Regions from separate parts of the Enterobacter nematophilus genome, predicted to be linked through region 3. Evidence: predicted binding sites of a transcription regulator. Region 3 holds the regulator's gene; each other region holds the start of a gene.
What was found. Region 3 encodes sigma-54, which starts transcription at its own class of promoters, with help from an activator protein. Its sites were predicted from a motif close to GTTGGCACANNTTTCGCTNT; they were not measured.

Region 1: a site for sigma-54 is predicted at 3,888-3,907, ahead of glnK (P-II family nitrogen regulator). Genes of this name have one in related genera too.
Region 2: a site for sigma-54 is predicted at 1,596-1,615, ahead of OSH03_RS06040 (amino acid ABC transporter substrate-binding protein). Genes of this name have one in related genera too.

Annotation. Positions count from the first base shown of each region.
Region 1 covers NZ_JAPKNE010000006.1:179,526-187,477, reverse strand. Annotated here, with positions in the region: partial or broken gene OSH03_RS16590 (MGMT family protein) at 71-467, shown strand; gene OSH03_RS16585 (YbaY family lipoprotein) at 501-1,028, opposite strand; gene tesB (acyl-CoA thioesterase II) at 1,232-2,092, shown strand; gene amtB (ammonium transporter AmtB) at 2,177-3,463, opposite strand; gene glnK (P-II family nitrogen regulator) at 3,499-3,837, opposite strand; gene OSH03_RS16565 (SmdB family multidrug efflux ABC transporter permease/ATP-binding protein) at 4,058-5,839, opposite strand; gene OSH03_RS16560 (SmdA family multidrug ABC transporter permease/ATP-binding protein) at 5,832-7,604, opposite strand; gene OSH03_RS16555 (Lrp/AsnC family transcriptional regulator) at 7,635-7,952, opposite strand, start outside.
Region 2 covers NZ_JAPKNE010000001.1:1,268,530-1,276,481, forward strand. Annotated here, with positions in the region: gene lnt (apolipoprotein N-acyltransferase) at 1-1,486, shown strand, start outside; gene OSH03_RS06040 (amino acid ABC transporter substrate-binding protein) at 1,888-2,793, shown strand; gene OSH03_RS06045 (amino acid ABC transporter permease) at 2,949-3,689, shown strand; gene gltK (glutamate/aspartate ABC transporter permease GltK) at 3,689-4,363, shown strand; gene OSH03_RS06055 (amino acid ABC transporter ATP-binding protein) at 4,363-5,088, shown strand; gene rihA (pyrimidine-specific ribonucleoside hydrolase RihA) at 5,209-6,150, shown strand; gene OSH03_RS06065 (zinc ribbon-containing protein) at 6,205-6,687, opposite strand; gene leuS (leucine--tRNA ligase) at 6,904-7,952, shown strand, end outside.
Region 3 covers NZ_JAPKNE010000003.1:76,998-84,949, reverse strand. Annotated here, with positions in the region: gene mlaF (phospholipid ABC transporter ATP-binding protein MlaF) at 1-447, opposite strand, end outside; gene OSH03_RS10100 (calcium/sodium antiporter) at 675-1,652, shown strand; gene kdsD (arabinose-5-phosphate isomerase KdsD) at 1,666-2,652, shown strand; gene kdsC (3-deoxy-manno-octulosonate-8-phosphatase KdsC) at 2,667-3,233, shown strand; gene lptC (LPS export ABC transporter periplasmic protein LptC) at 3,230-3,805, shown strand; gene lptA (lipopolysaccharide ABC transporter substrate-binding protein LptA) at 3,774-4,328, shown strand; gene lptB (LPS export ABC transporter ATP-binding protein) at 4,335-5,060, shown strand; gene rpoN (RNA polymerase factor sigma-54) at 5,108-6,541, shown strand; gene hpf (ribosome hibernation promoting factor) at 6,564-6,851, shown strand; gene ptsN (PTS IIA-like nitrogen regulatory protein PtsN) at 6,934-7,425, shown strand; gene rapZ (RNase adapter RapZ) at 7,471-7,952, shown strand, end outside.

The DNA of each region.
Region 1 (7,952 bases), on a different contig from region 3:
AGCGTTGATAACCAACGCGCTGGCGCATTATCCCTGTGCGAAGAGCCAATTGCAAGCGACCAGGAACCGGATGCTGGTTTCTTGCGCAAACAGGCGCAGCAATCAGGACGATCTTCGTTTACCATGACGGTCCAAACATCCCCACAGGTGAAGGTATGGACGAACACGACTCCTTTCCCCAGCGCGTATGGCAAATCGTGGCCTCGATTCCGGAAGGCTACGTCACTACCTATGGTGATGTCGCACGGCTGGCAGGCTCTCCGCGCGCGGCGCGACAGGTTGGAGGCGTCCTCAAACGCCTGCCGGAAGGGAGTACGCTGCCCTGGCACAGGGTGGTGAACCGTCATGGCGCCATCTCGTTAACCGGGCCGGATCTCCAGCGTCAGCGTCAGGCATTGCTTTCAGAGGGTGTGCAGGTGTCGGGAGCAGGACAGATTGATCTGCAGAAATACCGCTGGGTGTACTAAACCCTCCCCCGAAGGAGAGGGTAATAGCAACAGTTACATCTGAGTCGGTGGAGTTGGCAGGGACGGCTGATTGGTCTGTGGAGCAACCGGGACTTCGGTTTGCTGCACCGGCACCAGATTCAGGTCGATTTTGGTTCCACCGTGGTTAATCGCTTCCTGGACCGTATCGGTGATAAAGACCAGCTTGCCGTTGATGGTTACCGCTGCGCTCAGCAGGATACGGGCATTCGGCTGCACGTCTGACGGGTTATACGGCAACACAAAGCTAAACGGAGCCTGCTTACCTTCAGTACGGACCGCGCGCTGGGCCAGCACCTTCGACGGTGCGTCCGCCAGGGAAGCATCAGACAGCGTTACCGTTAATACCGCATCCGGCGGCAGCGCGACTCTCTGTTTAATCCAGATTGTACCGGAAACGTTAGGCTGCTGAATGGATTGCTGTGAAAGGGTATTAATCCCGTTCGGATCTGCAGCTGGTACCGGCACCTGGGCGCTTTTACCGGCACAGGCGGACAACGCCACCGCAATAGCTACACCACTTAGCATGGGCACGAGTTTCATTGAAGTCTCCTTATCATCAATGCACCAGCGGGATCGATCCCATCCGATGTCGTTTCAATCACATAACGTTTTTAAGTGTGGCACAGATCACCGATTAATGCCTAAAAACGTGCCGACATTCAGATTATTCTACCCATCGGACCACTTTCATTTCTGCGTTATACTCTGCCTATCTTTCGCTACGGCGTATATTGAGGACAACTATGAGTCAGGCACTGAACAATCTGCTGACATTACTGAATCTGGAAAAAATTGAGGAAGGACTCTTTCGCGGACAGAGCGAAGACCTGGGCTTACGTCAGGTCTTCGGCGGGCAAGTCGTTGGACAAGCGCTGTACGCTGCAAAGGAGACCGTCCCTGCAGACCGTCTGGTGCACTCATTCCACAGCTATTTCTTACGCCCTGGCGACAGCGCTAAACCGATCGTATATGACGTTGAAGTTCTGCGAGACGGCAACAGCTTCAGCGCACGCCGCGTGGCGGCCGTTCAGAACGGTAAGCCTATCTTTTATATGACCGCCTCATTCCAGGCGCCGGAGCCGGGGTATGAGCATCAGAAAGTGATGCCGCCAGCACCGTCGCCGGACGAGCTAAAATCAGAGACCGATATCGCCCGCGCGCTGGCGCATCTGCTTCCGCCGCAGGTCAAAGAGAAGTTTCTCTGCGATAAACCGCTGGAGATCCGCCCGGTTGAGTTCCACAACCCGATGAAAGGCCATACCGCCGAGCCGAAACGCCAGGTCTGGATCCGCGCCAACGGCACAGTGCCGGAAGATTTCCGCGTGCATCAGTATCTGCTGGGCTACGCGTCAGACTTCAACTTCCTGCCGGTTGCGCTACAGCCGCACGGCGTTGGCTTCCTTGAAAAAGGGATGCAGGTCGCAACCATCGATCACTCCATGTGGTTCCACCGTCCGTTCAATATGAATGAGTGGCTGCTTTACAGCGTGGAGAGTACCTCAGCGTCGAGCGCTCGCGGATTTGTGCGTGGAGAGTTTTATACCCAGGACGGCGTGCTGGTCGCTTCTACGGTGCAGGAAGGGGTGATGCGTAATCGCGGGTGATTTTGCCCTCACCCTGACCCTCTCCCACAGGGAGAGGGAAGAAATACTAAAAACGGCAATCGGAGATTGCCGTTTTGCTTTTTATTATGCGTTATACGCATTCTCGCCGTGGCTGTTGACGTCGAGACCTTCGCGCTCCTGCTCTTCCGGTACGCGCAGACCCACCGTCATATCCGCCAGCTTATAGCCGATGAAGGCGACAACGGCAGACCACACAACGGTAATGGCGATACTTTCCAGCTGTACCAGCACCTGGTGAACCATGGTGACACCTTCTGCGTAACCCACGCCACCCAGCGATTTCGCGGCGAAGATACCGGTCATGATACAGCCGACGATGCCGCAGACGCCGTGGACGCCGAACACATCGCAAGGGTCGTCAACGCGCAGCACGCGCTTCAGGGCGGTGACGCCCCACAGACCCGCAAGGCCTGCGACCAGACCAACCAGCAGCGCACCACCGACCCCCACGTAACCACAGGCTGGCGTGATACCGACCAGACCGGCAATCGCACCCGAACAGGCACCCAGCAGGGAAGGTTTACCGCGAACCGCCCACTCGCCGAATACCCAGGAAAGAATTGCACCCGCCGTCGCCACAACGGTGTTCACGAAGGCCAGCGCGGCGATTTCGTTTGCAGCACTTGCGGAACCGGCGTTGAAGCCAAACCAGCCAAAGTAGAGGATAGCCGTACCGGTAAACACCATCGGCAGGTTGTGCGGTTTGAACGCTTCTTTACCGAAGCCCACGCGTTTGCCAATCAGGTATGCTCCCACCAGACCCGCTACCGCGGCGTTGATGTGCACAACGGTACCGCCCGCGAAATCCAGCGCACCATGGCTTGCCAGCAGACCACCGCCCCAGACCATGTGCGCAATCGGCACATAGGAGAGCGTCAGCCATACCACCACGAAGATCAGAACGGCAGAGAAGCGAATGCGCTCAGCCAGCGCGCCCACGATCAGCCCGACGGTGATGCAGGCGAACGAGCCCTGGAAAGCAACGTGGATGTACTGGTAGAAGCTGCCCATCAGCGCGGTCAGCTCAATATTTTTCAGCATCACCCAGTCGAAGTTGCCAAAGAAGGCGTTGCCGGTACCGAAGGCCAGCGAGTAGCCGTAAACCACCCACAGTACGCAGACCAGCGCGAACGTCACGGCAACCTGCGTCAGCATGGAGAGAACGTTTTTACCGCGGATCAGGCCGCCGTAGAACAGCGCAATGCCCGGGATAGACATGAACAGCACCAGCGCGGTGCTGATCATCATAAAGGCGTTATCGGCTTTGTCTGCCACGGCAGGGGCAGCCAGCGCCAGGCCCGGCAGCAGTGCCAGCGAACCCAGACCCGTTTTAAGTGTTGCTATCTTCATTTTCTCGATCCCTATCACTGTGTGCCAGGCGTTATTTACAGTGCCGCTTCGTCAGATTCGCCGGTACGAATGCGAATGACGCGCTGCAGTTCGGCAACGAAAATTTTGCCGTCGCCAATTTTGCCGGTGTAGGCCGCTTTGCTAATGACATCAATCACTTCATCAAGCTGATCGTCAGCAATCGCGACATCAATTTTTACTTTTGGCAGAAAGTTAACGCTGTATTCCGCCCCGCGGTAAAGCTCGGCATGACCCTTCTGACGACCAAAGCCTTTCACTTCGGTGACAGTCAGTCCCTGAATACCCATTGAAGACAACGCTTCACGCACGTCTTCGAGTTTGAATGGTTTGATTACCACCGTAACCAGCTTCATAGATCCCCTCCAGTCAGAATTCGGTAATGGCCGCAGCTCACGGAGAAGGTATTGCAAGGGGTGTGCCAGAAATGAAAACGAGGGAGAAAAGCGGTGCAACGAGCGTTACGCCGTCTTCATTAACGAACCGGCGAAAAAAAACGCACCATGTCGGTGCACGGTGCGTTTCAGTATTGCACCAACAGGAATGGCTGTTAGCGCGTTGCTTTGTTTTGGTGCATCAGGCGCTGAGCGACTCTTCCTCACGCACGCTGGCGGCCAGCTCTTCGCCCGCCAGCTGAAGCTGGTACATCTGCCAGTAGCGCCCTTGAGCTTCCAGCAGTTCGCGGTGCGTGCCGCGCTCCACCGCTTGTCCCCGATGCAGCACCAGAATGGTATCGGCATCGACAATGGTGGAAAGGCGATGGGCAATCACCACCAGCGTCGTATGGTCGCGTACCGCGGCCAGCGCCTGCTGGATGGCCTGCTCGGTGCCGGAGTCAATGCTGGCCGTCGCTTCATCCAGAATCAGCACCTGCGGGGTTTCGATCAGCACCCGCGCCAGCGCGAGAAGCTGCTTTTGCCCAACGGAGAGGTTGTTCCCCTGCTCCCCCAGCTTCGTATTGATCCCGTCGCTAAACCCGCGCGCCAGTTCCGCCAGCTGCACTTTTTCCAGCACCTCCCAGACCTGCTCCTGGGTGTAGTCCCGGCCCAGGGTCACGTTAGCGTAGAAGGTATCGGCCAGGACGACCGGATCCTGCTGCACCATCGCGACGCCTTTACGCAACACATTGTGGCTGAGAGACGCGAGCGGGCGCCCGTCGAGGCGGATTTCGCCCTGCGTGACCGGGTAGTAACCCATCAACAGGCTGGCGAGCGTGCTCTTGCCGCTGCCCGTATGCCCTACCAGCGCCACGAAACCGCGCGACGGAACGTCCAGCGTAATGTCCTGCAACACCAGCCGGTCTTCGCGATAGGCAAACGAGACGTTATCAAAAGCAATTGCGCCGCTTTGCAGAGGTCGCTCATCTGTGCCGTAGGCCTGGCGCGGCCTGTCCATCAGCTCAAACACGCGCTCGCCGGCGACGACCGCCTGCTGCAGCATCGATTGCTGGGTGGTGAGCTCGATCAGCGGCTCGTTAAGGCGCCCCAGATAGCTAATAAAGGCATACAGCACGCCGACTTCAATCGTACCGCTTGAACTCAGGCCAAAGAGCATCAGTAAACCGCAAAGCACCAGCGCAGAGAAAAGGCTGAGCAGCGGACGCAGCAGGAAGCCGTCGAGGCGCAGCGTCTGCATACGCGCCATGTAGTGCGATCGGCTGGCTTCGCCCATCCGCTCGCCAAAGCGCGCCTGCTGGCGGAACTGCTGGATGACGCTCATGCCGTTGATCACTTCGTTGAAGCCATCGTTAATGTCGGCCAGATAGGCGCGCACCCGGCGCACGATTGGCGTGCTGTAGCGCTGGTAGATGATCATCACGATCAGCACCGCCGGGAAGATGGTAATCGCCACCAGCGCCATGCGCCAGTCGAGGCTGAACATCGCCACCAGCATCGCACCGATCAGCGCCGCGCTGCGTAACACCGTTGCGACCACGGTGACATACAGATCGCGGATCACCTCGGTATCGTTGGTCACCCGCGAAATCACCTGCCCGACCGGCTGGATATCAAACTCGCTGAGCGGCTGGCGAAGCGCCGCGTCCATTACATCCGTGCGCAGCTGCTGAACCACGCCCACGGCGGCACGGTTAAACAGCAGCGACTGCGCATAGTGCAGCCCTGCCGCCGCCAGCTGCAGGCCAACGTAGGCCACGCCTAAGCCCGCCACCAGCCCCAGAGGCAGGTAGCTTTTGGCAACCATATTGTCGATGAAGTAGCTGATGAGCAGCGGCCCGCTCACTTCAGCAATCGCCGCTATCCAGAGTAAAAGCACGGCCACGGAGAGCGGCTTGCGCCACGGCGAGCCGTAGGCCAGCAGACGTTTGAGCGTCGGCCACATCGTTCCGAGCTTACGCATTGGCGGCCTCCCGATCCTGTTCCGGCGCATCGTCCAGCGCCGCCTCAAGCTGTTGATAGCGGTACATATCGCGATACCAGCCCGGCTTCTCGGCAAGCGTTTCATGCTGCCCGCGCTGGGCAATGTGCCCGTGCTGTAAGACCAGAATTTCGCTGGCCTCGGTGAGCGCTGACAAACGGTGGGCGCTGATAATCACCGTGCGTCCGTCGCCCCACTGGCGCAGGTTATGCAGAATTTGATGCTCGGTACGGCCATCCACGGCGGAAAGCGCATCATCCAGAATGAGGATTTCAGCATTCAGCAGCAGCGCGCGGGCAATCGAGATACGCTGTTTCTGCCCGCCGGACAGCATGACGCCACGTTCACCGACTTCCGTTTCGTAGCCCTGCGGCAGACGCAAAATATCGTCATGCACGCTGGCTAAGCGCGCCACGTGCTCGATCTCCTCCTGCGTCGCCGACGGGTGACCAAGCGCAATGTTATTCGCCACGGTATCTGAAAATAAAAACGGCGTCTGGCTGACCACCGCCAGACGGCCACGCCACTCGTCCAGCAGCAGGTTCGGCAGGGGGATATCATGGAAACGAATATCGCCCTCGGTGACGTCAAAGTGGCGCTGAAGCAGAGAAAGCACGGTACTTTTTCCGGACCCCGTCGGGCCGCAGATGCCCAGCATCTGGCCCGGCTGCAGCGTAAAGCTAACGTTCTCCAGCACCGGATGTTCCGTTTGCGGATAGACAAATTTGCGAACGTCGACGTTCATAACGCCGCGCCCTTCCGGCACCGCTTCGCTGCCGTCATTGACCACCGGCGCTTCTGCCAGCATGGCGCGAATGCGGCTGTAGGCGGCGCTGCCGCGCTCCACGATGTTAAACATCCAGGCCAGCGCCAGCATCGGCCAAATCATCAGCCCCAGATACATCGCAAAGCTGGTCAATTGCCCCAGGGTCAGCGTGCCCTGCACCACCATCCAGCTTCCGCCGCCAATGGCAAGCAGGTTTGCCATGCCGATTGCGACATAAATCGTTGGATCAAATCGCGCATCAATACGCGCGACGCGCATGTTTTTCGCCCCCGTGTCTGCCGCATCGGCGGCAAACAGCGCGGACTGCCGATCTTCCAGGCCAAACGCTTTGATCATGCGGATGCTGGTCATGCTCTCCTGGGTGCGATCGTTCAGAGATGAAAACGCCGCCTGCGCCAGCTTGAAGCGCTCGTGCAGCTGTTCACCGTAGCGATTGATCGCCAGCGCCATCAGCGGCATCGGCAGCAGCGCCAGCAGGGTCAGCTGCCAGCTGATCTGCGTGGACATGACGATCAGCACCGCGCAGCCCATCACCAGCGAGTCCACCAGCGTCAGTACCCCTTCCCCGGCGGCAAAGACCACGCGATCGACGTCGTTCGTCGCGCGGGCGATGAGGTCCCCGGTGCGGTGGCGGAGATAAAACTCAGGATGCTGTCGGCTCAGCTGGCGGTAAAAATCTTCACGCAGCTCAACGGCCAGCTGATAGGACGCGCCAAACAGCAGCACGCGCCAGACGTAGCGCAGGAGATAAACAATGACCGCCGTCAGCACCAGCGTGCCGACCCACATCAACACCCGTGCGGTGGTGTAATGCTGTTCAGTGACGCCATCCACGACGTAGCCCACCACCTTCGGCGGGATCAGCTGCAAAATGGCAATGATAATAAGCAGGGCGACTGCACCGAGGTAGCGTTGCCACTCCCGACGAAAGTACCAGCTTAATTGGGCAAATAATCGCACGCGGTTTGTTCCTGAAGGTATTTTACGAAGTTATTCAATGGGTAATGCTGTGGTGTACTTAATCTGTTCCATGGCGAAGCTTGAGGTGACGTCCGACAAGCCCGGGACGCTGTTCACCAGCCGCTTGTAGAAGTCATCATAGCGCTTCATGTCAGCCACCTGGACGCGCATCAGGTAGTCGTACTCGCCGGCCATACGCCAGAAGCCGAGCACCTCGGGCATCTCAGACACCTGAGTGACGAAGCGGCAATACCACTCGCTGCTGTGATGCTGGGTTTTTATCAGCACAAATGCCGTCAGCCCAAGCCCCAGTTTTTCGGGATCGAGCAACGCGACGCGGCCCAGAAG
Region 2 (7,952 bases), on a different contig from region 3:
GTTACTCGGAGCCAGCGGTACGCTGGCTTTTTCTCCTTACGATATCTGGCCCGCCGCCATTCTCTCCCTGATGGGGCTTCAGGGATTAACCCTGAATCGTCGTCCGGTACAGGCCGCTGCCATCGGCTACTTCTGGGGGCTGGGGCTGTTTGGTTCCGGCATTAACTGGGTCTACGTCAGCATCGCCCAGTTTGGCGGGATGCCGGGGCCGGTTAACGTCTTCCTGGTCGTCCTGCTCGCCGCCTATCTCTCGCTCTATACCGGTCTGTTCGCCGGCATTCTCTCTCGCCTGTGGCCTAAAACCACCTGGCTGCGCGTCGCCATTGCCGCGCCGGTTGTCTGGCAGATTACCGAGTTCCTTCGCGGCTGGGTACTGACCGGCTTCCCGTGGCTGCAGTTCGGCTACAGCCAGATTGACGGCCCGCTAAAAGGGCTGGCGCCGGTCATGGGCGTTGAAGCGATTAACTTCCTGCTGATGGTGGTGAGCGGCCTGCTGGTGCTGGCGCTGGTCACGCGCGGCTGGAAGCCGCTGGTTGCTGCGCTGGTGCTGTTCGCCCTGCCCTTCCCGCTGCACTATATCCAGTGGTTCACGCCCGAGCCCGAGCGCGCCATGCAGGTTTCCATGGTGCAGGGGAATATCCCGCAGTCCATGAAGTGGGACGAAAAAGAGCTGCTGAACACGCTGAAGATCTACGCCAACGCTACCGAAGAGGTGATGGGTAAATCGCAGCTGATTATCTGGCCGGAATCCGCTATTCCCGATCTGGAAATTAACCAGCAGCCGTTCCTGAACATGATGAACGACCTGCTGGTGGCGCGCGGCAGCACGCTGATTACCGGCATTGTTGATGCACGTCTGAACCAGCAGAACCGCTACGACACCTACAACACCATTATTACGCTCGGCAAAGACAGCGAATACAGCTACCACTCCACCGACCGGTACAACAAGAACCACCTGGTGCCGTTCGGTGAATTTGTGCCGCTGGAGTCGATCCTGCGTCCGCTGGCACCGTTCTTTGACCTGCCGATGTCCTCCTTCAGCCGCGGCCCGTACGTTCAGCCCCAGCTGCACGCGCACGGTCTGGCCCTGACGGCCGCTATCTGCTACGAAATTATCCTCGGCGAGCAGGTACGGGATAACTTCCGTCCGGATACCGACTATCTGCTGACCATCTCCAACGATGCGTGGTTCGGGAAGTCTATCGGCCCGTGGCAGCACTTCCAGATGGCGCGCATGCGTTCCCTGGAGCTGGCGCGCCCGCTGCTGCGCAGCACCAACAACGGCATCACCGCGGTGATTGGTCCGCAGGGTGAAATCCAGGCCATGATCCCGCAGTTTACGCGCGAAGTGTTGACCACTCACGTCACGCCAACCACGGGGCTGACGCCGTACGCCCGCACCGGCAACTGGCCGCTGTGGATCCTGAGCGCGCTGTTTGGCTTTGGGGCTGTGCTGATGAGCCTTCGTCAGCGTCGGAAATAATCTTACCCCTCACCTGGCCCTCTCCCCATAGGGGAGAGGGAAGAATCCTGTACACATTTCAATTTCCCGCTCCGCCTTTTCCCCTCTCCCTTCCTGGGAGAGGGGAAATCCTGGCACGCCTATTGCTTTGTTTATTCACGCAAACGCAGTTTGGCTTAACGTGCAACCTTGTCGCACCAGCGTAGATCGTCGGTAGCACCGAAACGGTGCAACGGGAGATTATTGCCTCTGAATGGTGCGGCGCGCTTCGCAAAAATAAACAATAACGCAGCAAAATCTTTACATTAAGCCAGACTAAATGTTAACAAGCTTGCATAACACTGCACTCGCATTGCGCGAGATATAACAACATCACAATGGGTATCAATGCGTCACTGGCGCTGATAAGAAAGGAGTTGGGTATGCAATTACGTAAACTGGCCACAGCAATGCTGGTTATGGGAATGTCCGCAGGCGTGGTTCACGCTGAAGACGCTCCGGCAGCAGGCAGCACTCTCGACAAGATTGCCAAAAACGGCGTCATCGTGGTCGGCCACCGTGAATCTTCCGTCCCGTTCTCTTACTACGACAACACGCAAAAAGTCGTGGGCTATTCACAGGATTACTCCAACGCTATCGTTGAAGCTGTGAAGAAAAAGCTGAACAAACCTGACCTGCAGGTGAAGCTGATCCCAATCACTTCACAGAACCGTATTCCACTGCTGCAAAACGGCACCTTTGACTTCGAGTGTGGCTCCACCACCAACAACCTCGAGCGTCAAAAACAGGCGGCCTTCTCTGACACCATCTTTGTCGTGGGCACCCGTCTGCTGACCAAGAAGGGCGGTGCGATCAAAGACTTTGCTGACCTGAAAGGCAAAGCGGTCGTTGTGACCTCCGGTACCACTTCTGAAGTCCTGCTGCACAAGCTGAACGACGAGAAGAAAATGGATATGCGCATCATCAGCGCGAAAGACCATGGCGACTCCTTCCGTACGCTGGAAAGCGGTCGTGCCGTCGCGTTTATGATGGATGACGCCCTGCTGGCGGGCGAACGTGCGAAGGCGAAGAAACCAGACAACTGGGATATCGTCGGTACCGCGCAGTCTAAAGAAGCCTACGGCTGTATGCTGCGTAAAGACGATCCGCAGTTCAAAAAGCTGATCGATGACACTATCGCTCAGGTGCAGACCTCCGGCGAAGCGGAAAAATGGTTCGACAAATGGTTCAAGAACCCGATTCCACCAAAAAATCTCAATATGAACTTTGAACTGTCTGACGACATGAAAGCGCTGTTCAAATCTCCAAATGACAAGGCTCTTAACTAATTAGAACAACAGGGGCGGGATCTCCTGCCCTCTCGATTGTCGGGAAGCATGGACAGACTATACGCTGAGTGGTCGTTCCCCACTCAGCGCGAAAAATGAGCTTCTCACCAATCTTCGAGGGTAGCGCTGCTACCCTCTTTTTTCTGGAGTTTATTATGTCAATAGACTGGAACTGGGGCATATTCCTGCAACAAGCCCCGTTCGGCAACACCACCTATCTTGGCTGGCTGTGGAGCGGCTTTCAGGTTACCGTGGCATTATCGATAACGGCGTGGATTATCGCGTTTCTTGTCGGTTCTTTGTTCGGTATTCTGCGCACCGTCCCTAACCGTTTCCTTTCAACAATAGGCACTCTGTATGTGGAACTGTTCCGTAACGTTCCGCTCATCGTGCAGTTCTTTACCTGGTATCTGGTCATCCCGGAACTGCTGCCGGAAAATATTGGCATGTGGTTCAAGTCGGAGCTGGATCCGAACGTGCAGTTCTTTGTCTCCTCCATGATGTGTCTGGGGCTGTTTACCGCTGCGCGCGTTTGCGAGCAGGTGCGTGCCGCCATTCAGTCATTGCCGCGTGGACAAAAAAATGCGGGCCTGGCGATGGGCCTGACCCTGCCACAAACCTACCGCTACGTGCTGCTGCCTAACGCCTACCGCGTTATCGTTCCACCAATGACCTCTGAGATGATGAACCTGGTGAAAAACTCGGCCATCGCCTCAACCATCGGCCTGGTGGATATGGCTGCACAGGCAGGCAAGCTGCTGGATTACTCCGCTCACGCGTGGGAATCCTTCACCGCGATCACGCTCGCCTATGTTCTGATTAACGCTTTCATCATGCTGGTGATGAACCTGGTTGAACGCAAAGTACGCCTGCCGGGCAATCTGGGGGGCAAATAATGTACGAATTTGACTGGAGTTCTATTGTTCCATCCATGCCTTACCTGCTCGATGGCCTGGTGATTACCTTAAAGATCACCGCGATCGCTATCGTCGTGGGTATCGTCTGGGGCACCCTGCTGGCCGTCATGCGCCTGTCGAGCTTTAAGCCGCTCGCCTGGTTTGCGACTGCCTACGTTAACGTCTTCCGCTCCATCCCGCTGGTGATGGTGCTGCTGTGGTTTTATCTGATTGTTCCCGGCTTCTTACAGAACGTGCTGGGGCTGTCGCCGAAAACCGATATCCGCCTGATCTCTGCGATGGTGGCGTTCTCGATGTTTGAGGCCGCTTACTACTCAGAGATTATCCGTGCGGGTATTCAGAGTATCTCCCGTGGGCAGTCCAGCGCCGCGCTGGCGCTGGGAATGACGCACTGGCAGTCCATGCAGCTCATCATTCTGCCGCAGGCGTTTCGCGCCATGGTTCCGCTCCTGCTGACCCAGGGTATCGTGCTGTTCCAGGATACCTCTCTGGTTTACGTTCTGAGCCTGGCGGACTTCTTCCGTACCGCGTCGACCATCGGTGAACGTGATGGTACGCAGGTCGAGATGGTGCTCTTCGCGGGTGCGGTCTATTTTGTGATTAGTTTAAGCGCGTCGCTGTTGGTCAGCTGGCTGAAGAAAAGGACGGTATAATGATTTCCCTGAAAAATGTTTCTAAATGGTATGGGCACTTTCAGGTGCTGACCGACTGCTCCACCGAAGTCAAAAAAGGCGACGTGGTGGTGGTGTGCGGGCCGTCCGGTTCCGGTAAGTCCACGCTGATCAAAACCGTTAATGGGCTGGAGCCCGTGCAGCAGGGCGAAATTGTTGTTAACGGCACGAAAGTGAACGACAAGAAAACCAACCTGGCCCAGCTTCGCTCTCACGTCGGCATGGTGTTCCAGCATTTTGAGCTGTTCCCTCATCTCTCCATTATCGAGAACCTGACGCTGGCGCAGGTCAAAGTGCTCAAGCGTGATAAAAAAGCGTCGCGCGAAAAGGGGCTGAAGCTTCTGGAGCGCGTGGGGCTTTCTGCACATGCCGATAAGTTCCCGGCACAGCTTTCCGGCGGCCAGCAGCAGCGTGTGGCGATTGCGCGCGCGCTGTGCATGGATCCGGTGGCGATGCTGTTCGATGAGCCGACGTCGGCGCTCGATCCGGAAATGATCAACGAAGTGCTGGACGTGATGGTCGAGCTGGCGCACGAAGGGATGACCATGATGGTGGTGACGCACGAAATGGGCTTCGCCCGTAAAGTGGCCAACCGCGTGATCTTTATGGACGAAGGGAAAATTGTCGAAGACTCACCGAAAGAAGAGTTCTTCGCCAACCCGAAATCCGAACGCGCCAAAGATTTCCTCGCAAAAATCCTGCACTAATCTTCCCGGTGCGCAATCTGCGGATTGCGCACTGCTTCACGCTTTCACTCAGTTCCTCTCGTCGGCGTCACACTGCAGCGTTAACCTTGTCACAAAATAACGCTACGTATGGAGAACGCTATGGCACAGCCAATTATTCTCGATTGCGATCCGGGTCATGATGACGCGATCGCTCTCGTCCTCACACTTGCCTCCCCTGAACTGGACGTAAAAGCCGTCACCTCGTCCGCTGGAAACCAAACGCCGGACAAAACCCTGCGCAACGTTTTACGAATGCTGACGCTGCTTAACCGCGTCGATATTCCCGTCGCCGGCGGGGCCGTGAAGCCGCTGATGCGCGAGCTGATCATTGCCGACAACGTTCATGGCGAAAGCGGGCTGGACGGTCCGGCACTGCCGGAGCCGGGCTTTGCGCCGCAAAACTGCACCGCCGTGGAGCTGATGGCGAAGGTGCTGCGTGAAAGCACGGAGCCCGTAACGCTGGTCGCCACCGGACCGCAAACCAACGTTGCGCTGCTGCTGAACAGCCATCCGGAACTGCACGGTAAAATCGCCCGTATTGTGATTATGGGCGGCGCGTTGGGGCTGGGGAACTGGACGCCTGCAGCGGAGTTCAACATCTTTGTCGACCCGGAAGCCGCGGAAATTGTTTTCCAGTCGGGTTTACCAATTGTGATGGCGGGGCTGGATGTTACCCACCGTGCGCAGATTATGGCGGACGATATTGAACGCTTCCGCGCCGTGGGCAACCCGGTTGCGACAACCGTAGCCGAGCTGCTCGATTTCTTTATGGAGTACCACAAAACCGAGAAATGGGGCTTCCACGGCGCGCCGCTGCATGACCCGTGCACCATCGCCTGGCTGCTGAAGCCTGACATGTTTACCACGGTGGAGCGTTGGGTTGGCGTGGAGACGCAGGGGAAATACACCCAGGGGATGACGGTGGTGGATTACTATTCGCTGACGGGGAATAAACCGAATACGACGCTGATGGTGGATATCGACCGGGAGGCGTTTGTGGATTTACTGGCAGAGAGGCTGGCTTACTATAGTGCGGCCTGATGCCCCCACCCTGGCCCTCTCCCACCGGGAGAGGGAACAAACCTGCGCTTTTACTTATGGCTCAAACGGCCGACGCTGGAACTGATCGTGCCCGCACTTCGGACACAGCGGCAACACATCCGGCGTGTATACCGCAATATGGTGATGGCACTTCTCGCACACCAGGTTCCCCAGCCCCACCACTTCACCGCTCTGGTAGACGCCGTGGTGGTTCAAGTCCTGGAACACCTCACGCCACTCCAGCTGGGTTTTATCGGTAATATCCGCCAGCTCCTGCCACAGGCTCTCTTTGATCACCCGCATAAAGACGCTGTCGGCAATCTCATCCTGGCTCTCTTCGTAGCTGCGCGCGAACTCTTCCAGATCGCGGCGTACGGCGCGCGTCACCTCTTCCACTTCGGTTCGCGTTAACTCACCCGTTTGCGTCACCCGTTCACGCGCCTGTTCGACCAGCGCGTCAATATCGCGCTCGCCGTTACGCAGCCGTTCCGTCAGTGTCGCCACCAGTTCGCGGTAAAATTGAGCAACCTTGTTCATCATTTTGCCTCCCGGGTAAGTAACTATTTCTAATAATAGACCTTATTTCGCCGCCGCTTTGTCAGGTGAAGCACAGACCCGGTAAATTCCTGCAAAGTGCAATTGCGCGAAAGGCTGTTTTGACGCGGGCGTTTGGGCTATGCTATGCGGATCTGAATTACCACATCCATTGGCTACATTTTTGTAGCTGTATTGAACACAGGACCACTGGCTGCCATGCAAGAGCAATACCGCCCGGAAGAGATAGAATCAAAAGTCCAGCAACACTGGGACGAGAAGCGCACCTTTGAAGTAACCGAAGACGAGAGCAAAGAGAAGTATTACTGCCTGTCGATGCTTCCCTATCCTTCTGGTCGACTACACATGGGCCACGTGCGTAACTACACCATCGGTGATGTGATCGCCCGTTACCAGCGCATGCTGGGCAAAAACGTTCTGCAGCCAATCGGCTGGGATGCGTTCGGCCTGCCTGCAGAAGGCGCAGCGGTTAAAAACAATACCGCTCCGGCACCGTGGACGTATGACAACATCGCGTACATGAAAAACCAGCTCAAAATGCTGGGCTTCGGCTATGACTGGAGCCGCGAGCTGGCGACCTGTACCCCGGAATACTACCGCTGGGAGCAGAAGTTCTTCACCGAGCTGTACAAAAAAGGCCTGGTATACAAGAAGACCTCTGCCGTTAACTGGTGCCCGAATGACCAGACCGTTCTGGCGAACGAGCAGGTTATCGACGGCTGCTGCTGGCGCTGCGACACCAAAGTTGAGCGTAAAGAGATCCCGCAGTGGTTTATTAAAATCACCGCTTACGCTGACGAACTGCTGAACGATCTGGATACGCTGGACCACTGGCCTGACACCGTTAAGACCATGCAGCGCAACTGGATCGGCCGTTCTGAAGGCGTGGAAATTACCTTCAACGTTGAGAACTACGATCAGACCCTGACCGTCTACACCACTCGTCCGGACACCTTCATGGGCGCGACCTATCTGGCCGTGGCCGCAGGTCACCCGCTGGCGCAGAAAGCGGCAGAGAACAACCCGGAACTGGCCACCTTCATCGACGAATGCCGCAACACCAAAGTGGCCGAAGCCGACATGGCGACGATGGAGAAAAAAGGCGTTGCGACGGGCTTCTATGCCAAGCACCCGCTGACGGGCGAAGCGATCCCTGTCTGGGCAGCAAACTTCGTGCTGATGGAGTACGGTACAGGTGCCGTCATGGCCGTTCCGGGTCACGATCAGCGCGACTACGAGTTTGCCAC
Region 3 (7,952 bases):
CATCCCGCCGGACAGCTCCGAAGGCATCAGCTTCGCGGCTCCCCGCAACCCCACGGCTTCAAGCTTCATCATCACCGTACTTTTCAGAAGCTCAGGCGGCAGGCTGGTATGCTCGCGTAGCGGATAGGCCACGTTATCAAAGACGTTCATGTCGGTGAACAACGCCCCTGACTGAAAGAGCATACTCATACGTTTGCGGACAGTATACAGGCGCGAGCGCGACATCTCCGGGACGTTTTCGCCATCGAAGAGGATTTCACCGCTATCCGGTGGGATCTGACCACCAATAAGGCGCAGGAGAGTCGTTTTACCGATCCCGGACGGCCCCATGATGGCGGTGATTTTGCCACGCGGTACGGTCAACGAAATATCATCGAATATCAGTCGATTGCCACGAGAAAAACTCACACCGCGGACATCGACAATATTCGCCATCGTTTGGCTCATTTATAGTTCCTTTCTTACCCTGCTCACGTTAAGGCGTGCAGCCTGAATCAGCCCTTAACCCCGCATTTTTACAGAATATTAGCCGTTGAGGTTAGCGAAAGCTGGCATTTGTTTTACTTTTCCGGCGCATAAAGTCAAAATTAGGAATTCGTTACGCCTCAGACCGTATGCAGTCCAGCCATTCCCGCGCGATGGACCGACAAGTATACCTGAAGAAAGGACTTTTGATGCTTTTAGCAACAGCACTGTTAATCATTGGTTTACTGTTAGTGGTCTACAGTGCTGACCGTTTAGTCTTTGCTGCATCTATCCTGTGTCGCCTGACGGGCGTACCGCCTGTTGTCATCGGGATGACCGTGGTCGGCGTTGGCACGTCACTTCCTGAAATCATCGTCTCCGTCTCGGCGTCGCTGCATGGTCAGTTGGACCTGGCAATTGGTACCGCAATTGGCTCTAACATCGTCAATATATTACTGATTTTAGGCCTTGCGGCACTGCTCCATCCATTTCGCGTCCATTCTGATGTTCTGCGACGTGAATTGCCGCTAATGTTAGTCGTAAGCCTGCTGGCAGGATGCGTATTCTATGATGGCGTACTGAGCTATAGCGACGGCATTTTCCTGCTGGCGCTGGCCGTCATCTGGTTACTGTATAGTGTTAAAATTGCCCGCCAGGCGGAAAAGCAGGGTCAGGATAGCCTGACGCGTGAGCAGGTTGCCGAACTCCCGCGTGAAGGTACGCTGCCGGTCGCCCTGCTCTGGCTTGGCGTTGCGCTGATCATCATGCCGATGGCAACGCGCATGGTCGTGGATAACGCGACGGTGCTGGCGAACTATTTCGCCATGAGCGAACTGACGATTGGCCTGACGGTGATTGCTATCGGCACCAGCCTGCCGGAGCTGGCCACCGCCATTGCGGGGGCGCGTAAAGGGGAAGATGACATCGCCATTGGTAATATCATCGGCTCCAACATATTTAATATCGCGATTGTCATGGGCCTGCCGGCTCTGATTACGCCGGGGCCGTTTAACCCCCTGGCGTTTTCACGCGATTACGGGGTGATGCTGCTGGTCAGCGTGATATTTGCCCTGCTCTGCTGGCGGCGGCAACGCCAGATCGGCAAAGGCGCAGGCGCGCTGCTGACGGGTGGATTTATCGTATGGATGGCGATGCTGTACTGGCTCTCGCCTCTTCTCTCTGGGTAAACGGAAACGCATTATGTCGCAAATAGAATTGCAGCCGGGTTTTGACTTTCAGAAAGCAGGCAAAGAGGTTCTGGAGATTGAACGTGAAGGTCTGGCGCAGTTAGATCAGTACATTAATCAGGATTTTAGTCTGGCATGTGAGAAGATGTTCTACTGTGCCGGGAAAGTCGTGGTGATGGGGATGGGCAAGTCCGGCCACATTGGGCGCAAAATGGCGGCAACGTTTGCCAGCACCGGAACCTCGTCCTTCTTTGTACACCCGGGGGAAGCCGCGCACGGCGATCTGGGGATGGTCACGCCGCAGGATATCGTTATCGCGCTTTCCAACTCCGGTGAGTCCAATGAAATTCTGGCATTGATCCCCGTACTGAAGCGTCTGCAGGTTCCGCTGATTTGCATGACCAGCCGTCCGGAAAGTAGCATGGCGCGTGCGGCCGATATTCACCTGTGCGTTAAAGTACCGAAAGAGGCCTGCCCGCTCGGCCTGGCGCCAACGTCCAGCACCACCGCCGCGCTGGTCATGGGCGATGCGCTTGCCGTCGCGCTGCTCGAAGCCCGCGGTTTTACGCCGGAAGATTTCGCGCTCTCCCACCCGGGCGGCGCGCTGGGGCGCAAACTGCTGCTGCGGGTAAACGATATTATGCACACCGGGGATGAGATCCCTCACGTCAGTAAAGAAGCCTCCCTGCGTGATGCCCTGCTGGAAATCACCCGCAAGAATCTGGGGATGACGGTCGTGTGCGACGATCTGATGAAAATTCAGGGTATCTTCACCGATGGCGACCTGCGTCGCGTGTTCGACATGGGTGTAGATGTCCGCACGCTCGGCATTGCCGATGTGATGACGCCCGGCGGCATTCGCGTGCGTCCGGGTACGCTGGCCGTGGATGTGCTGAACCTGATGCAGTCCCGCCATATCACCTCCGTTATGGTTGCCGATGGCGACCAGTTGCTGGGTGTGGTACATATGCATGATCTGCTGCGCGCTGGCGTAGTGTAATAAAGGATAAGACAATGAGTAATGCGGGTGCATCCCTTGCAACCTGTTATGGTCCGGTCAGTACCCAGATGATGGCAAAGGCGGAAAATATTCGTCTGCTCATTCTGGATGTGGATGGCGTACTTTCCGATGGCCTGATTTACATGGGCAATAACGGTGAAGAGCTGAAAGCGTTTAACGTTCGCGACGGCTACGGTATCCGCTGTGCGCTCACCTCAGGTATCGAGGTTGCTATCATCACCGGACGAAAAGCTAAACTGGTAGAAGACCGCTGTGAAACCTTAGGCATTACCCATCTTTACCAGGGTCAATCCGATAAGATGGCAGCGTTCAACGATTTACTGGGTAAACTGGCTATCGCACCGGAAAACGTGGCCTACGTCGGGGACGACCTGATTGACTGGCCGGTGATGGCTGAAGTCGGTCTTAGCATCGCGGTTGCTGATGCTCATCCGCTGCTGATCCCACGCGCTGACTACGTTACCCACATCAACGGTGGCCGGGGTGCCGTCCGTGAAGTCTGCGATCTGCTTCTGCTGGCGCAGGGCAAGCTTGATGAAGCCAAAGGGCAATCGATATGAGTAAAACCAGACGTTGGGTTATCATTCTGCTTTCGCTTGTCGCACTGGTATTGATTGGCGTTAACCTTGCCGATCGCGACGATACGCAAACGGAAGTCGTCAACAATAACGATCCAACCTATAAAAGCGATCACAGCGACACCGTGGTCTATAGCCCGGAAGGTGCGCTGAACTATCGCCTGATTGCCCAGCACGTTGAATACTTTTCCGATGACGGCGTTTCGTGGTTTACCCAACCTGTCATGACCACTTTCGATAAAGACAAAGTGCCGACGTGGTCAATTAAGTCAGATCGGGCCAAACTGACAAATGACCGTATGCTTTATCTGTATGGCCACGTTGAAGTCAACGCCCTGACCGCTGACTCGCAACTGCGAAAAATTACGACGGATAATGCCCAGATCAACCTGGTAACCCAGGACGTGACGTCGCAGGATCTGGTCACACTGTATGGCACAACATTTAATTCCAGCGGTTTAAGAATGCGCGGGAACTTACGCAGCAAGAACGCCGAGCTGATTGAAAAGGTTAGAACCTCCTATGAAATTCAAAACAAACAAACTCAGCCTTAAAGTAATTATCGCCAGCGCGATGCTGGCGGCCAGTCTCCCCGCGCTTGCTGTAACGGGCGATACCGACCAGCCGATCCATATCGAGTCCGACACCCAGTCTCTCGATATGCAGGGTAACGTCGTCACCTTCACGGGTAACGTCGTCGTGACGCAGGGCACCATCAAAATCAACGCCGATAAAGTGGTCGTTACCCGTCCGGGCGGCGAGCAGGGCAAAGAGATCATTGATGGTTACGGCAACCCGGCCACCTTCTACCAGATGCAGGACAACGGCAAGCCGGTGAAGGGCCACGCCTCGCATATGCACTATGAGCTGGCGAAGGATCTGGTCATCCTGACCGGAAAAGCGTACCTGGAACAGCTGGACAGCAATATTACCGGTGACCAGATTACCTATCTGGTGAAAGAGCAAAAAATGCAGGCCTCCAGCGAGAAAGGCAAACGCGTAACCACCGTGCTGGTTCCGTCGCAGCTGCAGGACAAAGGCAAGGGCCAGGCCCCGGCACAGAAGAAGAGTAACTAATTCGCTATGGCAACATTAACTGCAAAAAATCTCGCGAAGGCCTATAAGGGCCGCCGTGTCGTAGAAGATGTCAGTCTGACCGTCAACTCCGGCGAAATTGTGGGCCTGCTTGGCCCGAACGGTGCGGGTAAAACCACCACCTTCTACATGGTGGTTGGCATTGTGCCGCGCGATGCCGGCAACATTATTATTGACGATGAAGATATCAGCCTGCTGCCGCTGCACGCGCGCGCGCGCCGTGGCATCGGCTATCTGCCGCAGGAAGCCTCTATTTTCCGTCGTCTGAGCGTCTTTGATAACCTGATGGCGGTCCTGCAAATTCGCGACGACCTGACCAACGAACAGCGTCAGGATCGCGCCAACGAGCTGATGGAAGAGTTTCACATCGAGCACCTGCGCGACAGCCTGGGCCAGGCATTGTCCGGGGGTGAACGTCGTCGTGTTGAGATTGCGCGCGCGCTGGCCGCCAATCCGAAGTTTATCCTTCTGGATGAACCGTTTGCGGGCGTTGACCCGATCTCCGTTATCGACATTAAACGCATTATCGAGCATCTGCGTGACAGCGGGCTTGGCGTGCTGATCACCGACCACAACGTTCGTGAAACGCTGGCGGTATGTGAACGCGCGTATATCGTGAGCCAGGGCAATCTGATCGCTCACGGTACGCCACAGCAGATCCTCGAAGACGATCATGTTAAGCGCGTCTATCTTGGGGAAGACTTCAGACTCTGATAGGGTAGAGGTAACGTAACGCCGAACCGGAGAAAAATGCTCTGAACATGAAGCAAGGTTTGCAATTAAGGCTCAGCCAACAGCTGGCGATGACGCCGCAGTTACAGCAGGCAATTCGTCTGTTGCAACTGTCCACCTTAGAACTCCAGCAGGAGCTCCAGCAGGCGCTGGACAGCAACCCCCTGCTGGAGCAAGCCGATCTTCATGACGAGGTAGATACCCAGCAGTTGCAGGACACAGAAGCGCTCGACACCGCGGATGCACTCGAACAAAAAGAGATGCCGGACGAGCTTCCGCTGGATGCCAGCTGGGATGAAATCTATACCGCCGGCACCCCTTCCGGCACGCGTGCAGACTACCAGGACGACGAGCTACCGGTCTACCAGGGTGAAACCACCCAGTCGTTGCAGGATTACCTGATGTGGCAGGTAGAGCTTACCCCCTTCTCCGATACCGACCGCGCCATTGCCACGTCGATTGTCGACGCCGTTGATGACACCGGCTATTTGACCGTCACGCTGGACGACATTCTGGAAAGCATGGGCGATGAAGAGATTGAGATTGAGGAGATTGAAGCGGTATTGAAACGCATTCAGCGCTTCGATCCGGTCGGGGTGGCCGCGAAAGATCTGCGCGATTGCCTGCTGATCCAGCTTTCTCAGTTCAGCAAAGAAACACCGTGGCTCGACGAGGCACGCTTAATCATCAGCGATCATCTGGATCTTCTGGCTAACCACGATTTCCGCACCCTGATGCGCGTGACGCGCCTGAAGGAAGAGGTGCTGAAAGAGGCGGTAAATCTCATCCAGTCCCTCGATCCGCGTCCCGGTCAGTCGATCCAGACCAGCGAACCCGAGTACGTTATCCCGGACGTGCTGGTCAGAAAACACAATGACCGCTGGGTCGTTGAACTGAACTCTGACAGCATCCCTCGCCTGCAAATCAACCAGCAGTACGCCTCCATGTGTACCAGCGCGCGCAACGACTCCGACAATCAATACATTCGCAGCAATCTTCAGGAAGCGCGATGGTTGATAAAGAGCCTGGAGAGCCGGAATGATACCCTGCTTCGCGTGAGCCGCTGCATCGTTGAACAGCAGCAGGCATTCTTTGAGCAGGGCGAAGAGTATATGAAACCGATGGTGCTGGCGGATATCGCCCAGGCCGTCGAGATGCATGAATCCACCATTTCCCGCGTTACCACGCAGAAGTATCTGCACAGTCCGCGCGGTATTTTTGAGCTTAAGTATTTCTTCTCCAGCCATGTGAACACCGAGGGTGGCGGCGAAGCCTCCTCAACGGCGATTCGCGCCCTGGTGAAGAAGTTGATCGCCGCGGAGAACCCCGCGAAGCCACTAAGTGACAGTAAGTTGACCTCCATGCTGTCCGATCAGGGTATTATGGTGGCACGTCGTACTGTTGCGAAGTATCGAGAGTCTTTATCCATTCCGCCGTCTAACCAGCGTAAACAGCTGGTCTGACACAACCGATAAGGAAGACACTATGCAGCTCAATATCACAGGACACAACGTCGAGATTACTGAGGCCTTACGTGACTTCGTGAACGCTAAGTTCGCGAAACTCGAGCAGTATTTCGAAAGGATCAACCAGGTCTACGTTGTGTTAAAAGTGGAGAAAGTGACTCATATCTCGGATGCGACCCTGCATGTAAACGGGGGTGAGCTCCATGCCAGTGCGGAAGGGCAGGACATGTACGCGGCTATCGACGGCTTGATTGACAAGCTTGCGCGACAGCTCAATAAACATAAAGATAAACTGAAACAACACTAATTGTCCGGGCAGTTAACGGGTGCAGGACGGCCTGTTGTGAAACACAACAGGCCATTTGTACAGTTAGCGCTTAGGTGAAATTATGATGAACAACGATTCCGCTCTTCAACTGAGCAATGTCCTTAACCAGGAATGTACCCGCAGTGCCGTTCACTGCCAGAGCAAAAAACGTGCGCTGGAGATCATCAGTGAATTGGCTGCAAAACAGCTGGGCCTGCCGCCGCAGGTGGTGTTCGAAGCAATTCTGACCCGTGAAAAGATGGGCAGTACCGGTATCGGCAACGGCATCGCGATCCCGCACGGCAAGCTGGAAGAGGACACCCTGCGTGCCGTCGGTGTGTTTGTGCAGCTGGAAACGCCAATCGCTTTTGACGCCATTGATAACCAGCCCGTCGATCTCCTCTTCGCGCTGCTGGTGCCTGCCGACCAGACCAAGACCCATCTGCATACGCTTTCGCTGGTTGCTAAACGTCTGGCGGATAAAACCATCTGCCGTCGACTGCGCTCAGCCCAAAGTGATGAAGAGCTTTATCAAATTATCACTGAAGCAGAAGGCAATCAGGATGACGCATAACCAGGTGATGGCCTTCACATCTGTTGTCCTGAGGAGAAACGGAACATGGTGCTGATGATTGTCAGCGGTCGTTCAGGGTCGGGTAAATCCGTTGCCCTGCGCGCGCTGGAAGACATGGGTTTTTACTGCGTCGATAACCTGCCGGTCGTGTTATTGCCCGATCTGGCACGCACGTTAGCGGAGAGACAAACCTCCGCTGCCGTCAGTATCGACGTGCGTAACATGCCGGAATCCCCGGAGATCTTCGAACAGGCAATGAGTAACCTGCCTGACGCGTTCTCGCCTCAGCTGCTGTTCCTTGATGCCGACCGCAATACCCTGATCCGCCGCTACAGCGACACCCGTCGTTTGCACCCGCTTTCCAGCAAGAATCTCTCGCTGGAGAGCGCCATCGACGAAGAGAGCGATCTGCTTGAGCCGCTGCGATCTCGTGCCGATCTGATTGTCGACACCTCAGAGATGTCCGTTCACGAGCTGGCGGAAATGCTGCGTACCCGCCTGCTGGGTAAACGCGAGCGCGAGCTGAC